3 regions of the Rhodobium gokarnense genome follow, and region 2 is predicted to be linked to each of the others. Evidence: predicted binding sites of a transcription regulator. Region 2 holds the regulator's gene; each other region holds the start of a gene.
The links. Region 2 encodes LexA, which represses DNA repair genes until DNA is damaged. Its sites were predicted from a motif close to TGTTCNNNNTGTGTTCNG; they were not measured.

Region 1 (7,297 bases), on a different contig from region 2:
TCGCTGAACATCGCGGCGCCGTCGCCGAGGCCCGCTCCGAACGCACCACGCTCGTGCGCGAGGCGGAGATGCGGGCCGCCCGGCGCGGCTCCATCGGCCGCGAGAAGCAGAGCTGGCAGACCCGCGCCGACAATGCCGGCGCCCAGGAAAAGGTGCTGGCCGATCGTCGCAAGGATGCCGCCGACGAACTGGAAGCGATCCGCGGCGCGCCCGGCGAGATCGCTGAAAAACGCCTCACGCTCCAGGCGACCATCGGCACCGCCGAGGAAAAACGGAAATCGGACGCCGACGCGCTGGCGCTCGGCGAACGGCGCCAGGCCGATGCCGACCGTGCCGCCCGCGAGGCGCTCGACGCCCTGTCCGGCGCCCGCGAGGCCCGTGCCCGGGCTGAGGAGCGGCTGAACGGTGCACGTGAGCGCGAAAAGGACACCGAAACCCGGATCGAGGAAACCCTGCAGTGCCGGGCGTCCGAGGCGGCTGAGCTTGCCGAGCTGAAGCCCGGTGCGGCGCCCCCCGACCCCGATGCCGTGGAGGCCCGCCTTGAGCGCCTGAAGACGGAGCGCGAACGGCTCGGCTCGGTGAACCTTCGGGCCGAGGAAGAGGCCGAGGCGATTGCCGAGCAGCGCGATGCGCTGACGGCGGAACGCGACGACCTCATCGAGGCGATCCGCAAGCTGCGCCAGGGCATCCTCTCGCTCAACCGCGAGGCCCGCGAGCGCCTGCTCGCCGCCTTCGAGACCGTCAACGGCCACTTCAAGGAGCTGTTCACGCACCTCTTCGGCGGCGGCACGGCGGAACTGCAGCTTGTCGATTCGGACGACCCGCTCGATGCCGGCCTGGAGATCGTCGCCCGCCCGCCGGGCAAGAAGCCCCAGACCATGACGCTGCTCTCCGGTGGCGAACAGGCGCTGACGGCGCTCGCCCTGATCTTTGCCGTGTTCCTGACCAACCCGGCGCCGATCTGCGTCCTCGACGAGGTCGACGCCCCGCTCGACGACTCCAATGTGGAGCGCTACTGCGATCTCCTGTCGGAGATGACACGGCGCACCGACACCCGATTCGTCATCGTCACCCACAACCCGATCACCATGGCGCGCATGAACCGCCTGTTCGGGGTGACGATGGCCGAACGCGGCGTTTCCCAGCTCGTCTCGGTCGACCTTGAGACGGCCGAGCGCTACCGCGAAGCCGGTTGAAGCGGCACGCTCCCGACCGGTTTTGTTGCATCGCGACCAATTGCCTAGATGTCGGACGCCGATTTTTCGGTGAAAAATTTAATATATTCAAGGAGTTGGTATGATATTAGAGTTTCTTGACACGGTTGCGGGCGCTGACTATTGTGCGCCCGGCTTCCACGGGGTGCGGCGGTTTATACGCGCGTTTTCCGGCATTCGACGTTGATGAGGGGGTGATGTCCGAAGATCGCCCATCGCCGGAAAATGACGGCAAGACGCCCGCGTCCGGTTCGGAAGCCGGTCTGTCGGAAAGGCTCGACAGGCTCGGGCGCGCGCTCAACGAGCGGCGGCGCGACGAGCCGCCGTCCGGACCGGCCGACAGGAACAAGGGGGCGCAGGGCTATGCCCAGGCGTTTCGCTTGTCGACGGAGTTTATTGCGGGGATCCTTGTCGGTGCCGCCCTCGGATGGGCCGGTGACAAGCTGCTGGGAACCTCGCCATGGGGGCTGATCGTCTTCTTGCTCCTCGGTTTTGCTGCGGGCATTTTCAATGTCCTGCGCGCGGCGGGCCTGATGGCCGAACCGGGAACGAAAAAGGAAGACGGGACGCGAGGGAACGACCGGCCGGACGGCGGGTCGAAATAACAGGGCGATGAAGGGCTGACGCGGTGTCGAACGATCCGATTCATCAGTTCCATATCCAGAAATGGTTTCCGATCGAGATCGGAGGCGTCGACTTCTCTTTCACCAACTCGTCGTTCTTCATGGCGGCCACCGTCGCTGTGGCGGCCGGCTTCCTGATCCTGTCGACGAACGGCCGCGGCCTGGTGCCGAGCCGCTGGCAGTCGATGGCGGAGATGTCCTACGAGTTCGTCGCCGACATGCTGCGAAGTAGCGCCGGAACGGCCGGGATGAAGTTCTTCCCCTTCGTGTTCTCGCTGTTCATGTTCGTGCTGATCGCCAACCTCTTAGGCATGTTCCCCTATTTCTTCACGGTCACCAGCCACATCATCGTCACCTTCGCGCTGGCGATGTCGGTGATCCTGACCGTTGTCATCTACGGCTTCGTCAACCACGGCATGGGCTTTTTGAAGCTCTTCGTGCCCGCAGGCGTGCCGGTATATCTCTTGCCGCTGGTCACGCTGATCGAGATCATCTCGTTCCTGTCGCGGCCGATCAGCCTCTCCGTCCGTCTCTTCGCCAACATGCTGGCCGGCCACATCACCCTGAAGGTGTTCGCCGGCTTCGTCGTCTCGCTCGGCGCCCTTGGCGCGGTCGGGGTCGGCGGCGCGATCCTGCCGTTGGCGATGGCCGTTGCGCTGACCGCGCTGGAATTCCTGGTCGCCTTCCTGCAGGCCTATGTGTTTGCGGTTCTGACCTGCATGTATCTCAACGACGCGCTGCATCCGAGCCATTAGGAAGCGGACGGCCGAACCACCGACATCACCCTTTACGACAACATCCGACAACGGTTTCGACCAACAAGGAGCATCTCAAATGGAAGCGGAAGCTGCAAAGTACATCGGCGCTGGTATTGCCTGCCTCGGCATGGGCGGCGCCGGCATCGGCCTCGGCACCATCTTCGGCAACTACCTCGCCGGCGCCCTGCGCAATCCGTCGGCCGCCGACGGCCAGTTCGGCCGCCTGATCTTCGGCTTCGCCGTGACGGAAGCCCTCGGCATCTTTTCGCTGCTGGTCGCTCTGATCCTGCTCTTTGCTTGATCCGGTTGCCGATCGCTTAGAAACGGACGACTGGCGGCGCGCTCTTTAGGTGCCCGCTGGTCAATCGGAGGCGTTGATGGCAAGCGAAGCAACGACCGAAACGACAGTCCACACGGAAACCGGTGTGCCGGGTGGCGAGGCGCATGGCGGGCAGCCCAACTTCCCGCCGTTCGACAGCTCGACCTTCCCGTCGCAGCTCCTGTGGCTGGCGATCATGTTCGGCCTCTTCTACTACCTGATGTCGAAGGTGGCGCTGCCGCGCATCGCCGGCATCCTGGAGGATCGTGAGGACCGCATCGCCGGCGATCTCGCCGAGGCCGACCGGCTGAAGCGCGAGACCGACGAGGCGATCGCCGCCTACGAGCAGGCGCTGGCCGAGGCCCGCAACAAGGCCCACACCATCGCCCGCACCAATCGCGAGAAGCTCGAGGCCGAGGTCGAGGCCAAGCGCACCGCGGCCGAGGACAAGCTGAACCAGAAGCTGGCCGAGGCCGACGCGCGGATTTCCGAGATCAAGGAAGCCGCCCTGAAGGAAGTCGACGGCATCGCGGCGGAAACCGCCGAGGAGATCGTCGCCAGCCTGATCGGCGCCAAGGTTTCCAAGGCCGAGCTCGACAAGGCCGTGGCGGCCGGAATGGCCAAATAGGCCGCTGGGGAGAGACATGGACGCGACATTCTGGGCCCTCGTCGCCCTCATCCTGTTCTTCATCGTCATCTTCTGGGTCAAGGTGCCGGGCAAGATCGGCGCCAGCCTCGACGCCCGCGCCGAGCGTATCCAGAAGGAGCTCGACGAGGCCCGCCGGCTGCGCGAGGAAGCGCAGGCGCTGCTCGCCGACTACCAGCGCAAGCGCCGCGAGGCCGAGCAGGAGGCCGAGGACATCATCGCCGAGGCCAAGGCCGAGGCGGAGCGGCTGACCGCGGTCACCAACAAGTCGCTTGAGGAAATGATCGAGCGCCGCACCAAGGCGGCCGAGGTCAAGATCACCCAGGCCGAGGCCCAGGCGGTCGCCGCCGTCCGCGCGCGTGCCGCCGACGTCGCGGTCGCCGCGGCGGAACAAATCCTCGCCGAAAAGGTGAGCGGCGATGCCGCCAGCAAGATGATCGAAACCAGCATCAAGGACGTCGCCGCCAACCTCAACTGAGGCATTCGTCGGAAGCGGGGCGCCACACCGGAACTGTCGGATCGAGGCCGGGCCAGCGCCCGGCCTTTTCCTTTGTCGGAACGGACATTGACGGCGAGGGCCTCACCGCCGCGCTTCGGCGGCCTCGCGGCAGGGCTTGAAGCTGAGCCGATGGTGCGGGCTCGGCCCGAGGGCGGCGAGGGCTTCTTTATGTGCCTTCGTGCCGTAGCCCATGTGGTTCTCGAAGCCGTAGCCGGGGCAGCACTCGGCGAGCCGGACCATCAGCCGGTCGCGCGTCACCTTGGCAACGATCGAGGCCGCCGCGATCGACAGCGATCGCGCGTCGCCCTTGATAACGGGCTCGCAGGGCTGGCAAAGGCCGGGCGGCACGTGGCAGCCGTCGGCAAGCACCAGGCTGGGCCGATGGGGCAGGGCGGCGACGGCTCGCGCCATGGCCCACAGGCTTGCCGCGAGAATGTTCGTTGCATCGATGCGCCGGACCGAGCCGGCGGCAACCGCGACGGTGGCCGCCTCGCAGATTTCGGCAAAGAGCGCCTCGCGCCTTGCCGCCGTCAGCTTCTTGGAATCGTCAAGCCCGTCCGGCACGCGCGCCGGGTCGAGGATGACGGCGGCAGCAACGACAGGCCCGGCGAGTGGACCGCGGCCGGCCTCGTCGGTGCCGGCGACGAGGCCGCCATAGACCTTCCGGCCCCGCTCCTCGATCCGGAAATCGGGGCCTGCCGGCAGATCGAGGTCGAGGAGAATCGGGCTGGCCATGGCGCGATGATTGCCGATCGGATCGGCGCCGGCAATTGTCCGCATCGGATCAGAACAGGTCGAGCTGAACAGCGCCGGAATTGGGCGGCGTAAAAAGCTCGGTATTGAGCTTCAGCTTGCGCCGGTTGAGGCCGAGCCGCTTGGAGGCCAGCTCGAACCGCCGTCCGACCATCCAGGCATAGGGCCCCGTGCCGCGCATGCGCTTGCCGAATTCCGCGTCGTAGTCCTTGCCGCCGCGCATCGTCCGCAGCACTGACAGCACGTGGCGGTAGCGGTCCGGATAGTGGCGCAGCAGCCATTCCCGGAAGACGGGGCTGACCTCGGCCGGCAACCGCAGCAGGATGTAGCCCGCCTCGCGGGCCCCGGCCGCCGCCGCCGCATCGAGGATCTTCTCGATGCCGTCGTCGTTGAGAGCCGGGATCACGGGCGCAATCATCACCGCCGTTGGAACGCCGGCCTCGGCGAGTGCCTTTACCGCTTCGAGCCGGCGATAGGGCGCCGAGGCCCGCGGCTCCATCGTCCGCGCCATCTTCGCATCGAGCGTGGTGATGGAGAGCGCGACCTTGGCAAGGCCCTTTTCCGCCATCCGGGACAGGATATCGATGTCGCGCAGCACCATCGCCGACTTGGTGACGACGCCGACCGGATGGTTGGTGCGCTCCAGCACCTCCAGGATGCCGCGCATGATGCGCCAGGTCTTTTCGATCGGCTGGTAGGGGTCGGTGTTGGTGCCGATGGCGATCGTCTTCGGCTTGTAGCCGGGGGCGGCCAGCTCCCGCTCCAGGAGTTCGGCCGCATTCGGCTTGGCGAACAGCCGCGATTCGAAGTCGAGCCCGGCCGAGAGGCCCATATAGGCGTGGGTCGGGCGGGCAAAGCAGTAGGCGCAGCCGTGCTCGCAGCCGCGATAGGGGTTGATGGACCGGTCGAACGAAATGTCGGGCGAGTCGTTGCGGGTGATGATCTTGCGTGCCCGCTCCGTCTGCACATGGGTCTGGAACGGCGGCAACGCGTCGAGCGTCTCCCAGCCGTCATCGGTGAGCACGCGCTCCTCGCGCTCGTAGCGCCCGCTGCGGTTGGACTGGGCGCCGCGCCCGCGCCGCCGGTCCGGGCGGATGGTGAGGTCCGGCGCAATGCCCGCATCCGCGCCCTCAAGGGGGCGGGCGAGCCGGGGATCGATCTGGGCAAAGTCGTTCATGGCTTTTGTCCCGGTTGCCGCGGCCCGGTCCTGCCCGTGCCGCCGAACCGCCTGCCGCGACTCGTCTCATCCGACCGTCGTCGAAGGCGGTCCCATAGAGGATAGGAACAAACGAGAACAAAGCAAGAACTTTGTCTCTGGGAGACCGAAATCGGCAAGCCGGTGCTTGCTTAGCCGGGCATTGCGGATAAAACGGGCAGTGGGCCGAGAAACAGTCCCCGCAAGCTGCGGGAAAGAAACGGACCTTTGCGCTGATGCCAACGACACGGACCCACACAGCATGCGCCCGGCGGGAGCGGGGGACGCCATGCTGAGCGTCGTCATTCCGACGCTCAACGACGAACGGACGCTGGGACCGACCCTCGGGGCGCTGATCCCGGCGACGCTTGCCGGCATCCTGAAGGAGGTGGTGATCGCCGATGGCGGCTCCACCGACGAGACCGACGTCATCGCCGAAGCCACCGGCTGCATCTTCGTTGCCAGTAGCCGCCGGCGCGGAAAGCGGCTGGTCGCCGGCGTGAAGGCGGTGGAACGCGCCGACTGGTTCCTGTTCCTCAATCCCGACACGGTGCTCGCCACCGACTGGGAGGCCGAGGCGGCGAGCTTCATCGAGCGGGTGGAGCGCTCCGGCGATCCGCGCCACGCGGCCGTGTTCCGGTTCCGGCTCGACGGCTTCGACGGCAAATCGCGGGTTCGCGAGGGGCTGGCCGGCATGCGCTGCCGCCTCTTCGGCATCGCCTATGCCAACCAGGGCCTCCTGATCTCCCGCTGGCTCTACGACGACCTCGGCGGCCACCGGGACCTGCCGGCGATGGAGGACGTTGACCTCATCCGCCGCATCGGCCGGAAGCGCCTCCATTTCCTGACCTCGGCGGCCGTCAACCCGGCGGCGAAGACGACCGAGGGCGAGCGCCGGCCCGGCATGGTCCGCAACGGGCTGTGCCTGGCGCTCCTGATGCTCCGCGTGCCCCCGCGCATGGTCGCCCGGCTGCAGGCGTAGGGGCGGGGCGGCCTGCCGAGCGGATAGGGGACGACCGCTACCACGCTTGCGGCTCCCGCCCTCCGCTTTCCACCCGTACCGCGTCACCACCGGGCTCGACCCGGTGGTCCATGATGACGTGCGGTATATTTTAGCCTAAGAGGTTGAAATCAAAGGCCTCATGGATTGCCGGGTCAAGCCCGGCAATGACGCAGGAGAGGGGGGAGCCGAAACAAGGCCCCCAATCTGTCCCCTCGCATGGCCACCATGTCGTCGCGCCTGCGCGCCCCCATACCATCTCGGTCGAACGGATCGACCCCCCACGCCCC
Region 2 (7,297 bases):
TCGCCATCTGGGCGCGGGAATCCGGTTACGGCAGCGCCAGCATCCCGAAGGATGCGCTGAGGGTCGTTGCCACCCGCGCCTTCATGGGCCAGCGCCCGGATTTCTTCAAAAAGGAGACGGTGGCCGCTTTAAAGATCCTCGATGACGGGCATATCAGTCGCCGCGAGATGAGAAGCTCCTGGGGCGGCGCCCTCGGCCAGCCGCAGTTCCTCCCGACCAGCTTCCTGAAATACGCCGTCGACTTCGACGGCGACGGCAAGCGCGACATCTGGCGCTCGGCGCCCGACGTCCTTGCCTCCATCGCCAACTACCTGAAGGACCATGGCTGGGTGCCGGGCCGCGACTGGGGCTATGAGGTGACGGTTCCGGCGGACATTTCCTGCTCGCGCGAGGGACCCGACCGCGGCCAGCCGATCGCAAAGTGGGTGCGCGAGGGGATCAAGCGGGTCAAGGGCCGCGACTTTCCGGCTTTCGAACTGAAGCTGCCCGGCTACCTCCTGATGCCGGCCGGGCGCTTTGGGCCGGCCTTCATCGCCACCGACAATTTCTACGTCCTCAAGGAGTACAACGAATCCGACGTCTATGCCCTCTTCGTCGGCCATCTCGCCGACCGCTACGGCAACGATGTCGGCTTCGTCGGCAACTGGCACCCGATCCGCACCACCACCCGCGGCAAGGTCCGCCAGCTCCAGCTATCGATGGAAAAGGCCGGCCACGACGTCGGCGGCGCCGACGGGCTCATCGGTTTCAAGACACGGCGCTCGCTCGGCATCGTCCAGCAGCAGCGCGGCAAGGCGCCGACCTGCTGGCTGGACTGATTCGGCTCCCCCGAAACGCAAAAGGCGCGGCCACCACGAGGCGGGCCGCGCCTTTTTTCAATCGACCGTTCCGGCCGGATCAGCCGTTGGCGTCGCGCTCCTCGTGGGTGCGGGCAAGCGCCTTCTGCAGGTAGAGGTCGCGGTCATAGACGTCGAAATAATAGCCCATGTCGCCGCCCGCCTTCGGCCAGGCCGTGAAATAGGCCACATAGACCGGGATGTCGCCGCGCACGCTCTCGCTTTCGTTGACGCCCGGAGCGATGCGGCTCGACACATAGTCCTGCGACTTGCCGAGTACGGCGGCGGCCATCAGCCGCGGATGCTGCAAGCGGATGCAGCCATGGCTGAAGGCCCGGCGGTCATGCTTGAAGAGGCTCTTGGCCGGCGTGTCGTGCATGTAGATGTGGTGCTTGTTCGGGAACAGGATCTTGACCGCCCCGAGTGCGTTGCTGGAACCCGGCCGCTGGCGCACATTGATCGACTGGGACTGGGTCGCGACCGCGTACCAGTCGACCGAAGCCGACGATACCGCACGCCCGCCAACGGTGGAGACCTCGTAGCCGGCGCGGTCGAGATAGGACGGGTCCTTGTTCAGCTTCGGCACCATCTCGTTGACGATGATCGACAGCGGCACGCCCCAATAGGGGTTGTATTCCACCGTCTCGATCTTGTCGGTGAAGAAGCTGGTCTGGTTCGACTTCTTGCCGACGACGACGCGCATCGTCAGCGGGTCGCGGCCTTCCTCGCTGTAGGTGGCGGTGAAGGCGGCCTGGTTGATGAAGACGTGGCGGCGGCCGAAGGCCTCCGGCAGCCAGCGCAGACGCTCCATCGCCAGCTCGATCTTCTCGATCTTGGCCGCATTGCTGACGCCGACCAGCGAGCGCACGGTGCTCGGCCCGACGATGCCGTCGACCGTCAGCTTGCGCTCCTTCTGGTAGTCCTTGACGAGGGCGACGAGCTCCGGCGTGTAGTCCGGCCCGCCGTCATAGGCGGCGAGCGTCGCGGCGTGATTTTCGGCAAGCTCCTCGGAACCCTCAGCCTTGATCGCGGCGACGATGTTGGCGACTTCCTCGCTCGACTGACCCGGCTTCAGGAGCAGGGTCGGGTCGATCTCGACGCGCGTCGCCTCGTCGGCGGCACGAAGGGCGGCGAGCTTTTCGACCATCGCCCGGAACGTGTCGTTGTCCGGGTGGTGCGAGGCGATTGCCGTCGAGACGTCATCGCTTCCCTCGATGTCCGCAAGCGCGGCTTCAAGGTCGACTTTCTTGCGCGGCAGGTCGTGGTAGCCGGAGATGCGGTTGGGGTCGACCCGGCCGCGTTCGGCGTCCAGCACATAGAGCAGGACCTTGGAGGTCAGCGCGAATTCAAAGCGCAGCAACTCGCGCTCGCGCGCTTCTTCGTCGGCGTTTTCCGCAAGGTTCGGAAGCTCGACCGCATAGTCGTCCGGCAGCAGGCCGAAGCGGTCGGCCTTGGCCAGCGCCGCGAGCGCGGCCTCGGCCTTCTCGTTGACGCCGTCCGCGTCGACCCAGAGGAAATGCTCAGCCTCGGCGTAGTGCGCCTTCATGGCCTTGGCCACTTCCGGCAGCGTACGCAGCTTGAAGTCGGCAAGCAGCGGACGCGCGGCATCGAAGTCGGCCGGACGGACCGCTTCGGCGATCGCCGGGGACGCGGTCTCGACCGGTGCTGCGGTCACGGTCGAGCCGGTCGGTTCCGTATCGACGCCGTCGCTCCCGGTGGGGGTGGCATCGGCAACGGGGCCAGCCTGCGTTGCGGCCGGCTCAAGCTCGGCGGCGAGCGGCGTTTCGCCAGCGGCGTCCGCATCGGCAGCGGGACCGATTTCGGCCGCCGGATCGGCTTCCGCGACGGCCGCCGGCGCCGCGACGGTCTCGCCGGACGCGGCGTCGTCGCCCCTCAGAGCGGCGGCGGCGGCAAGGAGCGCGACACCCGGATCGCTCATGTCGACGGGCGCGGCATCGGCGGCCTCGGCCGCCGGCACGTCCTCGGAAATGGTGTCGGCAGCGTCCGCCTCGACGTCCGGCAGCGGCGCCGTTTCAACGCCATCCGCCGCACCGATGGTCTCGGTCGTCTCCGGCAAAGCGGCATCACCGGCGTCGTCAATCGCGGCTTCCGTCAGGTCCTCGGCATTCGCTTCCGGGGCGGCCATGTCCTCGGTCGGAACGGCCGATGCTTCCGTCTCGACGGGCGCGGACGTCTCGGGCGGGAGTGACAACGCTTCGTCGCCGGGGAGCGCCGGCGCGGCCGCCGGCCCTTCCGGCAGGGTCGCCAGCGGTGCCGGCGCGCGCTCCGGCACCTTCGTCAGTTCCGAAAAGGAAAAAAGCTGCTGGCTGTCCGGCTTGTAGGTGTAGTAGCGCGGCGAACTGATCCGCACCTTCACCTTCTTGCGCTCCGGCTCCGGCTTCTGTCGGTCTTCCTTGTAATATTTCGGGTTGAACAGGCGGTCGAGGAAGCTCTGGGCATGGACCGGCCCGCCGGGGACCATGGTGAAGATTCCAACCAGGAGCCCGGCCGTTCCGATGTTGCGCAGGACCGTCTTTGCCATCCGTCTGTCTGCCTCGATTCGTCTGATTTCCGCCGCCCACCAGCGAGCCGCAACTGTGTAAGGAATTCGTTTCTGAATGCAATAAGTTTGCAGGTTCGGGCGCGCTTGCCGCCGCACTGTCGTCCAATTGCATCACCAGGCGCCGGTCGCCGTTGACGGGCAAGCGAATCCCCTTGCCCGCGAATGCCCGCGAGCGATGCCCGAACACACCGTCTTTTCGGGCAATTCCCCGAGATCAGCGATTTTTTAACCGTTGCGGAACACATATAGAACGTGTATGTTTCGTTCGTGGTTTGTACCACGCTTTGGACCTTGCGGAGTTCGACCGATGCTGACGCCGAAACAGTACGAGCTGTTGATGTTCATTCACGAACGTTTGAAGGAATCCGGGGTCCCGCCGTCGTTCGACGAAATGAAGGAGGCGCTCGACCTTCGCTCCAAATCGGGCATCCACAGGCTGATCACGGCGCTGGAAGAACGCGGCTTCATCCGCCGGCTGCCCAACCGGGCGCGGGCGCTGGAAGTCATCAAGCTGCCGGAGTCGGTCGCCCCCAGTCTCGCTTCCAGCGGCCGCGGCAAAGGCTTTCATCCAAGCGTCATCGAGGGCTCGCTGGGTCGCGCGCCCGCCGCAGCCAAGCCGGCCGGCGACAGCGACGCCCGCTCGGTCACCATTCCCGTGATGGGCCGCATCGCCGCCGGCACCCCGATCGAGGCGATCCAGCACCGCACCCATTCCGTTCCGGTCCCGGCCGACCTTCTCGGGGCCGGGGAGCACTACGCGCTGGAAGTGCGAGGCGACTCCATGATCGAGGCCGGCATCCTGGACGGCGACACGGTGGTGATCCGGCGCGCCGACACGGCCAATAGCGGCGACATCATCGTCGCCCTCGTCGACGAGGAGGAAGCGACTCTGAAACGGCTGCGGCGCAAGGGCGCGTCCATTGCCCTGGAGGCCGCCAATCCGGCCTATGAAACCCGCATCTTCGGACCCGACCGGGTGCGCATCCAGGGCAGGCTCGTCGGCCTGTTCCGGAGCTACTGAGCTTCGGGCATCGGTCAGCGCCGCTCAGGTGGTGCCGGCGGATGCCAGGGACGGCGGAGTTTTGACAGTGCCGTCTCTATGCTGATGGGCGCGTCCCCGTCGCCGGTGAAGGTAATCGCGGTCGCGCCGGTGCGGGCAAGTGCAGCCCGGTCGAAGACGAGGGCGTGCCTGGCGCAGTCTTTCGGCGCCGCGAAGGACGCAATGATGATGTCCGCGGCGTGGCAGTCCTCGGCAAAGGCGAGGGACCGGCGCACCAAAGCGATGCGCCAGAATTGGCGGGCACGGTCCTTGGCGACGATGGCGGCAAGGTCGGTCACAGCGGACGGCGGCGGCCGGGCGGGGGCAGTCGTTTCCGGATGCTGCGGCGCCAAGTCCGAGCCGTTTGCGGTGGCTCTTTCCCCCGTGTCATTCGCCGCGAGGCTACCCTCTGGTGGGCCGGTGCCATTGGGGTATTGCCGTTCTGTTGCCTCCTGACCCCAATTCGACGCCGGTGCTCCGGATCGTTCTGCGGCTTCCTTTGTCGGCGGCCCCCTGCCCGAAATTCCGACCTGCCTCTCTGCCCCTTCCAGAACACAGCCGAGGTCGTCGCAGAGAACACCTGCGACGAGCGACGGATCGTCCACTGGGCGCGGATCGCCGTCGGCGCGCAGCCAGGTGCCGACCACAAAATCGTTCCTGGTATCCGGCGCGAAGCGGAGGGTTCCGCCGGGACCGCGGAGCGCCACCAGCCGGCCGTCGTCGGAAATGAGAAGGTGCGGAGTTGCGGCAAGGGGCGCCAGCGCCATCCCGAGGCCAATGCCGGCAAGGCCGAAGAGGCGGAGCCGGGTCTTCCAGAGCGCCAGCCAGAGAAGGCCGGCCGTTGCGGAAAGGACGGCGACGCCGGGCACCCGGCCGACGATCGATCCGGTTCCGGTGGCCGCCGCCACCCAATCGGCGATGCCGATGACCCGGTCGATGCCCCAGCCCATGGCCGGCAGGACGAGCGGGTCGAGCCCGAACGGGATGGCGATCAGCGACAGGACGCCGAGCGGCATCACCACGAAGGCGACCAGCGGCATGGCGGCGAGATTGGCGACGAGCCCGAGCGGCGCCAGCCTCTGGAAATGAAAGACGGCATAGGGTGCCGTCGCAAGGCCGGCGATCAGTGAGGTGAGCGCCAGCCCGCCGACATAAAAACCGAGGGTCTTTAACGCGAGGCCGGCGATCCCGCGCCGCTCGAAGGCAGTCGCATTGCGCCGTTCCGACAGGGTCTCGTAGGCGGCGATCAAGGCGACGACGGCGGCAAAGGACATCTGGAAGCTGGGCCCGACGACGACCTCCGGCGCCAAGACCATGACGATGAGCGCGGCGACGGCCACCGATCGCATGGTCAACGCCGGCCGTCCGGCAAGGATCGCGGCAAAGACGATCGCCGCCATGACGAAGGCGCGCTGGGTGGCGATTCCGGCCCCCGACAGGCCTAGATAAACGGCGCCGGCCCCAAGCGCCGTCAGGGCCGCCCATTGGCGCACCGGGTGGCGGAGCGCGATCCCGGGAAAGAGCGCCAGGAGCCCGCGCACCACGCCGAAAACGGTGCCGGCGACGAGCGCCATATGGAGGCCCGAGATGGCGAGGATGTGGGCGAGCCCCGCGGTCCGGAGCGCCTCGGTCGTCTCCTCCGAAATGCCGCGGCGCTGACCGACGATGAGCGCGCTGGCAACGGCCCCGGTATCGCCGGAAAGGACGTCGCGGATGCGGGCGGCGACCGCGCCGCGCGCACCGTTGAGGATTGCCCTCGCCTTCAGGTCCCAGGGCGGCGGGCCGAGCCCCGGCCCCGCCGGTTTCGGGGCGCCATAGGCAAAGCCGGTGGCGCCGATGCCTGCGAAATACTGCGCCCGTGCGAAATCGTAGCCGCCGGGGATCGGGGGCCCGCGCGGCGGGCGAAGGCGGCCGCGCACCGAGACGCCATCGCCGGCGCGCAGCCGAATGTCTCCGGTATGGCGGACCGACATCCGCACCCGGTCCGGCTGGTCGGGGCTGGAGACATCGGAAATCGAGGAGACCCGGATGAGGAGCCGCAGGCCGCCGCTTGCCTCCTCCGCCTCCTCCACCCAGCCGATGACCGTGGCGGTCATCTCCCGGTCGAGCCGGGGCGCGGCGACCAGCTCCGTGCGCGCCTTGGCGATGACGAGGCCGGCCGCCATGGCGGCAATGAGTGCGGCGATCGGAAACCCGAAAGGCCTTTCCCTGAGGCGGCGGGCGACGAGCACCGCGGCGAGAGCGAGGCCGGCGAGCGCAAAGAGCATCGGCTCGCGCGGCAGCGAGAAATAGATGCCAATGCCGACGGCCATGCCGACCGGCAGCCACAAGAACCCCCGGCCCGCCTCGATCTCATTCAGGAACCGTGCGCCGAGCCAGAGCCTTGCGACGTCCAACCGCGCCGCAATCCGGCCGCGCCAAAGGGGTCGGCCCGGCCCGCGATAACGGCCGAGTCTCCGCCGCCGCCGGACGTCTGCTGCGCCCCGGCCGGTCTTTTGCTCGTCCGTTTCTCCGCGTTCGTGCCGCTCCGACATCCCCGTCCGGCTCGTCTTCAGTCCGCGATCGGGCCATGCTACACCATCGCCGCCGGCGCAGAGCCGGATTCCCGTTGAACCGGCAAAGGCACGCAATTCATGGTTTCGCCCGTCATCACCCGCTTCGCCCCCTCGCCGACCGGCTTCCTGCATATCGGCGGCGCCCGCACGGCGCTCTTCAACTGGCTTTATGCCAAGGCGAATGGCGGCCGGATGCTGCTCAGGATCGAAGACACGGACCGCGAGCGCTCCACGGATGCGGCGGTCGCGGCGATCCTCGACGGTCTCACCTGGCTCGGCATCGACTGGGATGGCGAGGCGATCT
Region 3 (7,297 bases), on a different contig from region 2:
TTTCCACCCGCTGCGCCCGCAGGAGCTTCATCACCTCGGCGATCTCGGCCGCCGACATGGAGGCGAACAGCGGCACGCGGGCGACCATGCCCCAGGTGACGACGAAGTCGCGTTGGTGGATCTCCCGGGCAAAGGCCGTGGCGACGATGCCGATCGGCAGGGCGAACATGGCATAGCCGGTCAGCATGACGATGCCGGCGACGACCTTGCCGAAGGCGGTGACCGGGACGACGTCGCCATAGCCGACCGTGGTCAGCGTCGCGATCGCCCACCACATCGCCGCCGGGATCGAGCCGAAGGCCTCCGGCTGGATCGTCCGTTCGGCGATGTAGAGGACCGTTGCGGACGTCAGCACCACGCCCATGATGATGATGAGGCTGCCGACGAGGGCGCGGCGCTCGGAGATCACCGCATTGCCGAGCGAGGCAAGGCCCGGCGAAAACCGCGCAAGCTTCAGAAACCGGACGAGGCGGAAGAGGAGCAGAGCGCGCAGGTCGGTCGTCTCGAAGAACAGCAGCGCATAGAGCGGCAGGATCGCCAGAAGGTCGACGATGGCCGCCGGATAGGCCATGTAGCGCAGCCGCGCGAGCCAGGACGGCAGGTGGCGCAGCGCGCCGTGCTGGTCGGCCGTCCACAGCCGCAGCACATATTCCACGGTGAAGACGAAGAGCGAGACCAGCTCGATGACGAGGAACACCTGGCCGTAGCGCTCGCCATAGGCCGGCACGGTCTCCAGCACCACCGAGCCCACATTGAGGATGACGAGGAGCGCCAGCATGCGGTCGACGAAATGGCTGGCGCTGTCGCCGGCGGCGCCTTCCTCAAGGATCTCAAAGACCCGCTGTTTCGTCCGCCCGGCCATGCCTGCGGCCACTCCCTCGCCCGTCCCTCGGGCCGCCTTCGGGGGAAGACGCCCGCGTGTCCCGCAGCCTTCCTACCAGCTTTCCGATAAGAACACGCTAACACACGGACGAACGAAAACCGGCGGCCCCGCATCGCGGGACCGCCGGTCGAAAAGTCGAAAGCTGTCGGATGTGCGGTCGTCAGGCGGCGCTGAGCGCCGCCTCGATCGCCTCGATCGCCGCCTCGGCGCGCGAGCCGTCGGGACCGCCGGCCTGGGCCATGTCCGGCCGGCCGCCGCCGCCCTTGCCGCCGAGCTCCTGGGAGCCGATGCGCACCAGGTCGACGGCGTTGTAGGCGCCGGCAAGGTCCTCGGTGACACCGACGACGATGCCCGCCTTGCCCTCGTCGGTGACGCCGACGACGACGACGACGCCGGAGCCGACGGACTTCTTGCCGTCGTCGACCAGACCCTTGAGGTCCTTCGGGCTGATGCCGCTGACGGCACGGGCGAGGAGCTTGACCTTGCCGAGATCGCGGATCGGCTGGTCGGTGTTGGCCGCACCGCCGCCGAGCGCGAGCTTCTTGCGGGCCTCGGCCAGTTCCTTCTCGAGCTTGCGCCGTTCTTCCACGAGGTTCTTGGTGCGCTCCAGCGCCTGGTTGGGCGTCACCTTCAGGAGCGCCGCGATGTCCTGCAGCGCGGCGTCGTGGCCTTCCAGGTAGCGTCGGGCTGCCGCGCCGGTCAGAGCCTCGATGCGGCGCACGCCGGCGGCAACCGCGCCTTCCGAGACGAGCGTGAAGAGGCCGATGTCGCCTGTGCGGCTGACATGGGTGCCGCCGCAAAGCTCCACCGAATAGGGCTTGGCCGGATCGGTCAGGCCGTCGCCCATGGTGACGACCCGGACCTCGTCGCCGTATTTCTCGCCGAAGAGGGCCATCGCGCCGGACTCGATCGCCTCGTCGACGGCCATCAGCCGGGTGGAAACCGGCGCGTTCTGCAGGACGACGGTGTTGACCATCTCCTCGATCGCCTCGGCCTCGTCGTCGTTGACGGGCTTGGGGTGGGCGAAATCGAAGCGCAGCCGGTCGGGCGCCACCAGCGAGCCCTTCTGGGTGACGTGGTCTCCGAGAATGGTCCGCAGCGCCGCATGGAGAAGGTGGGTGGCGGAATGGTTGGAGCGGATCGCGGCGCGCCGCTCCGCATCGACGACGGCCTCGACCGCCGCGCCCTTCTCTATCTTGCCCTCTTCCACGACGCCCATATGGACGTGGAGGCCGTCGGCCTTCTTTGCGACATCCGTCACCTTGAAGCGCCCGGCGGGGCCGACAAGGACGCCGATATCGCCGACCTGGCCGCCGGATTCCGCATAGAACGGCGTCTGGTTGAGGATGATCGCGCCTTCAGCGCCCTTCTCCAGGGCATCGACCGGCGCGCCGTCGGCAATGAGGGCGGCAACGACGCCCTCGGCCTTCATGGAATCATAGCCGAGGAATTCCGTCGCGCCGAGATCCTCGCGCAAGGAGAACCAGACGGTTTCCGTCGCCGCCTCGCCGGAGCCGGCCCAGGCCGCGCGGGCTTCCGCCTTCTGCCGCGCCATCGCTTCCTTGAAGGCGTCCGTGTCGACGGCAATGCCGCGCGGGCGCAGGGCATCCTCGGTCAGGTCGAGCGGAAAGCCAAAGGTGTCGTAAAGCTTGAAGGCCGTACCGCCGTCAAGGGTCGCGCCCTCGCCCATATCCGCCGTCGCCTCTTCCAGGAGACCGAGGCCGCGCGACAGGGTGCGCCGGAACCGGGTTTCCTCAAGCTTCAGGGTTTCCGTCACGAGCGCCTCGGCGCGGGTCAGTTCCGGGAAGGCCCGGCCCATCTCGCGCACCAGGGTCGGTACCAGCTTGTAGAGCAGCGGATCGCGCGCGCCGAGAAGGTGGGCATGGCGCATGGCCCGGCGCATGATCCGGCGCAGCACGTAGCCGCGGCCTTCGTTGGACGGCAGCACGCCGTCGGCGATGAGGAAGCTCGTGGCGCGCAGGTGATCCGCGATGACCCGGTGGCTGGCGAGGTGCTCGCCTGCCGCGGGAACGCCGGTCGCATCCTCAGAAGCACCGATCAGCGCCTTGAACAGGTCGATGTCGTAGTTGTTGTGGACGCCCTGCAGCACGGCGGCGATGCGCTCAAGGCCCATGCCGGTGTCGATGGACGGGCGCGGCAGCGACACCCGCTCGTCCTTCGTCACCTGCTCGAACTGCATGAACACGAGGTTCCAGATCTCGATGAACCGGTCGCCGTCCTCGTCCGGCGAGCCCGGAGGCCCGCCCGGAATGTCCTCGCCATGGTCGTAGAAGATTTCCGAACACGGCCCACACGGGCCGGTCTCGCCCATCGCCCAGAAATTGTCCGAGGTGGCGATGCGGATGATGCGGTCGTCGGAAAGGCCGGCGATCTTCTTCCAGAGGTTAAAAGCGTCGTCGTCCTCGGCAAAGACGGTGACCAGCAGCCGGTGCGCCGGCAGGCCGAATTCCTTGGTGACCAGCGTCCAGGCAAGCTCGATGGCGCGCTCCTTGAAGTAGTCGCCGAAAGAGAAGTTGCCGAGCATCTCGAAGAAGGTGTGGTGCCGGGCGGTATAGCCGACATTGTCGAGATCGTTGTGCTTGCCGCCGGCGCGCACGCATTTCTGCGAGGTTACCGCCCGGTCGTAGGGCCGGGTCTCAAGGCCGGTGAAGACGTTCTTGAACTGCACCATGCCGGCATTGGTGAACATCAGCGTCGGGTCGTTGCGCGGCACGAGCGGGCCGGAGGAGACGATCTCGTGACCGTTCCTGGCAAAGAAGTCGAGGAAGGAAGACCGGATCTCGTTGACGCCACTCATGGATGTCCAATGCCCTTGCTGTCGGCCCGGCGCGGCCGGTGGATTTCTGCGGCAGGTTTAGCGCGCCGGTATCATGCTGTCCACCAAGCTCGCGCGCCGCGCGCCCTGGCACCGGGGCACGAACCGATGCCGCAAGCGGTGCACCCGTTTGATGGCCACGAGGACGGAAAAAGCCGGCGCCGCCATCGGGCCGCGCCGGCTCTCATATAGGGTTCTTTGAGAGCCCGTCACGGGGCTCGTGACCAGGACCCGACGGACGTCAGCTTCCTACCGCGACGTCGTCCTCGTCGTCCGGACCATCCTGCAGGATCTGGTCGGCGATCAGTCCGGCATTCTGGCGGATCGCCATCTCGATGGTGCCCGCGATGTCCGGGTTCTCGCGCAGGAACTGCTTGGCGTTCTCCCGGCCCTGGCCGAGCCGTTGGCTGTCATAGGAGAACCAGGCGCCGGACTTCTCCACGATGCCGGCCTTGACGCCGAGGTCGAGGAGTTCGCCCATCTTGGAGATGCCCTCGCCATACATGATGTCGAACTCGACCTGGCGGAACGGCGGCGCCATCTTGTTCTTGACCACCTTGACCCGGGTCTGGTTGCCGACCACCTCGTCGCGGTCCTTGATGGCGCCGATGCGGCGGATGTCGAGGCGCACGGACGAATAGAACTTCAGGGCGTTGCCACCGGTCGTCGTCTCCGGATTGCCGAACATGACGCCGATCTTCATGCGGATCTGGTTGATGAAGATGACCATGCAGTTCGACTTGGAGATCGAGCCGGTGAGTTTCCGCAGCGCCTGGCTCATCAGCCGCGCCTGCAGGCCCGGCAGGGACTCGCCCATCTCGCCTTCCAGTTCGGCGCGCGGCGTCAGCGCGGCGACCGAGTCGATGACCAGCACGTCGACGGCGCCGGAGCGCACCAGCGTGTCGGCGATTTCCAGCGCCTGTTCGCCGGTATCGGGCTGGGAGATCAGGAGTTCGTCGAGATTGACGCCGAGCTTGCGGGCATAGATCGGGTCGAGCGCGTGCTCCGCGTCGACGAAGGCGCAGATGCCGGCCGTCTTCTGGGCCTCGGCAATGGTCTGCAGCGCCAGCGTCGTCTTGCCGGAGGATTCCGGCCCGTAGATCTCGATCACCCGGCCCTTCGGCAGGCCGCCAATGCCGAGCGCGATGTCGAGCCCGAGCGAACCGGTCGAGACGGTCTCGGTCTCGACCACCTGGCCCTGGCCGAGCTTCATGATCGAGCCCTTGCCGAAGGCCCGCTCGATCTGCGTCAGCGCCGCGTCCAGCGCCTTGGACTTGTCCATGGATTTACCCTCTACGAGGCGAAGTGCTGCCTGACCCATAACTCTGATCCCTTATTTCACGGCCCGCGCGCCGGTTCAAATCGGAACGATTGTACATGTTTTGTTCCGTCGTGGAAAGAGCCTTTTAAATCACTGTTATATTTATTGAAAATGCCGAATGTTCTAAAAATGTCCCGAGGATTTCTGGGGCCGGTCGGGCGCCAGCGCGGCGGCGCGGTGGCCGGAATCGGCTCCGTTCGCGCGTCATCCCTCGCCAGTGTCGATTCTGAAAGCGCGCGGCACCGCCCAACGCAGCGGCCACTGAGAAATACCCGCCCTCCTCGCCGGATCGGCCGCCATTTTCGCCTTGCGCTCCCCAGGCCTCCTCCCCACTTATGCCCCGTTCCGGAGAGCATTCCGCTGGTATGAGGGAAGGCGACCGGCTATCGTTCTGCCGCGACCGGGACGGGCGGAACGCCGGCGTTTCAGGAGGGAAATAGACGATGAGCGACGTGGCCTTGAAGCCGATGCAATATCTCGACCGCGCGACCACCGCGCTCCGGGACATGGGGGTGTTCCCCGACAACGTGCCGGAGGAGACGCCGGTCACCGCGCTCCTGGAACAGATTTCCGAACTCGACCCCGACCGCATCGTCATCATCAACCGCACGCTCAACCAGCAGTCCGTCTTCAACGAGGTTGTCCGCGAGCAGATCTCGGCGATGAATATCGGCCAGCGCTACGAGGAGATCACCGAGGGCTTCAACTCGATCCGCGATGATGCCAAGTCGATGGTCGACCAGCTCGACGACGGCAAGATCGACATCTTCGAGCGCGCCCAGAACATCTGGATGAAGATCGCCCGCGGCGACATCGCCAGCCGCTTCGACAAGGTCCAGGAGATCTATCTGGACGTCGCCCGCGACACCAAGGACCAGATCAAGCGCGAGAAGGTCATCCTCGATTCCTACCGCGACTTCCGCGGCGCCCTGAAGCAGGCCGAGGTGCTGGCGCTCGAAGTGCTGGAGACGGCCGAAAAGCGGCTTGAAGCCGCCAAGCAGCGGCTCAGCGACGCCTCCACCCTCGTTGCCGACTATGCCGGCGACAAGCCGGCGGAGAAGGCCCGCCTGGAAATGGCCCGCGACGAGCGCCTGCGCGAAATGCAGTCCGAGGAAGGCCGCTACCAGATCGCCAAAGACCTCTCCGACAATCTGACCATCGGCTACAACACGTCGGAAGTGGTGATGGCCCGGCTGATGCAGACGACCAGCGCCAAGGAGCGGGTCTACCAGCAGTCCGTATCGTTCTTTTCCACCAACGAGACGGTGCTGACGGCGCTGAAGGCCTCGTTCACCGGCCTCTTCGGCCTGCACGAGGCGACAGAGACGCTGAACGAGATGAAGGAGGGCGTCTCCAAGAGCCTGGAGACGCTGGCGGAGATCGGCGACATCGTCCAGGAAGAGGCGATCAAGGCCGGCTACGGCCCGACGATCCGCGCCGATGCGGTCAAGAAGCTGGTCGATTCCGTCGTCAACTTCCAGACCCGCTCGCGCGAGATCATCAACGAGATGCGCGACCTCTCCACCAAGAACTCCGCGGAAATCCGCGATGCGGTGGAAGACGGCAAGCGCCGGCTGGCGCGCCTTGCCGCCGAGGGCAACCAGGTCCTCGCCGAGCGCAGCTAAGAGGAACGGCAGGGGCACCGCCGGGTGCCCCGCCAAGACCGACCGGGGGAGGTGATGTCCGATACGGCGCAGAAGAAAGACCAGCCGCTCGACGAACTGATGATGGCGATGGACGTGGTCGACACGCTGCGCCATCGCAACCGGCTGGTGACGCGCGAGCTTGCCGCGGACCTCCGCGAAGACCAGCTCGTCGAGCGCCTGCGGGAAATCTATCGCAACCAGGGCATCGAGGTGCCGGACGCGATCCTTGCCGAGGGCGTTGCCGCGCTCGCCGAGGAGCGCTTCGTCTATGCCCCGCCCGATGCCGGCTTCTCGCGCACCCTCGCCCTCCTCTACATCCGCCGTGGAACCTTCGCCAAATGGATCGGCGGCATCGTCGTCGTCCTCGTGCTGGCTGTCGCCGGCTGGTATTTCCTCCTGGAACGGCCCCAGCAGCAGGCCGCCGCGGAGTTGACGGCCGAACTGACGACGGGCATTCCGCGTCAGATCGAGACGACCCTCGCCGCCATCTCCCGCGATGCCAAGGACCCGGCGGCCGTGGAGCGCGCCACCGTCATCGCCAATGACGGCCTCGCCGCGGCCAAGGCGGAGAATGCAGCCGCCGCGCGCAAGGCCGTCGCCGACCTGAATGC

Region 1: the regulator LexA is predicted to act here: its motif matches at 6,103-6,120, upstream of M2319_RS12840 (PA0069 family radical SAM protein).
Region 3: the regulator LexA is predicted to act here: its motif matches at 5,092-5,109, upstream of recA (recombinase RecA).

The regions. Positions count from the first base shown of each region.
Region 1 is NZ_JAOQNS010000006.1:272,803-280,099, forward strand. Features, by position in the region: gene smc (chromosome segregation protein SMC) at 1-1,196, shown strand, start outside; gene M2319_RS12810 (AtpZ/AtpI family protein) at 1,412-1,819, shown strand; gene M2319_RS12815 (F0F1 ATP synthase subunit A) at 1,843-2,592, shown strand; gene M2319_RS12820 (F0F1 ATP synthase subunit C) at 2,672-2,896, shown strand; gene M2319_RS12825 (F0F1 ATP synthase subunit B) at 2,973-3,542, shown strand; gene M2319_RS12830 (F0F1 ATP synthase subunit B family protein) at 3,559-4,038, shown strand; gene M2319_RS12835 (ribonuclease HII) at 4,141-4,794, opposite strand; gene M2319_RS12840 (PA0069 family radical SAM protein) at 4,844-5,989, opposite strand; gene M2319_RS12845 (glycosyltransferase) at 6,297-6,989, shown strand.
Region 2 is NZ_JAOQNS010000011.1:3,293-10,589, reverse strand. Features, by position in the region: gene M2319_RS17345 (lytic murein transglycosylase) at 1-818, shown strand, start outside; gene M2319_RS17340 (L,D-transpeptidase family protein) at 898-3,378, opposite strand; gene lexA (transcriptional repressor LexA) at 3,707-4,420, shown strand; gene M2319_RS17330 (ComEC/Rec2 family competence protein) at 4,435-6,834, opposite strand; gene gltX (glutamate--tRNA ligase) at 7,072-7,297, shown strand, end outside.
Region 3 is NZ_JAOQNS010000007.1:75,241-82,537, reverse strand. Features, by position in the region: gene M2319_RS13405 (cyclic nucleotide-gated ion channel) at 1-862, opposite strand, end outside; gene alaS (alanine--tRNA ligase) at 1,044-3,701, opposite strand; gene recA (recombinase RecA) at 3,961-5,040, opposite strand; gene M2319_RS13390 (cell surface protein) at 5,484-6,665, shown strand; gene M2319_RS13385 (DUF6384 family protein) at 6,720-7,297, shown strand, end outside.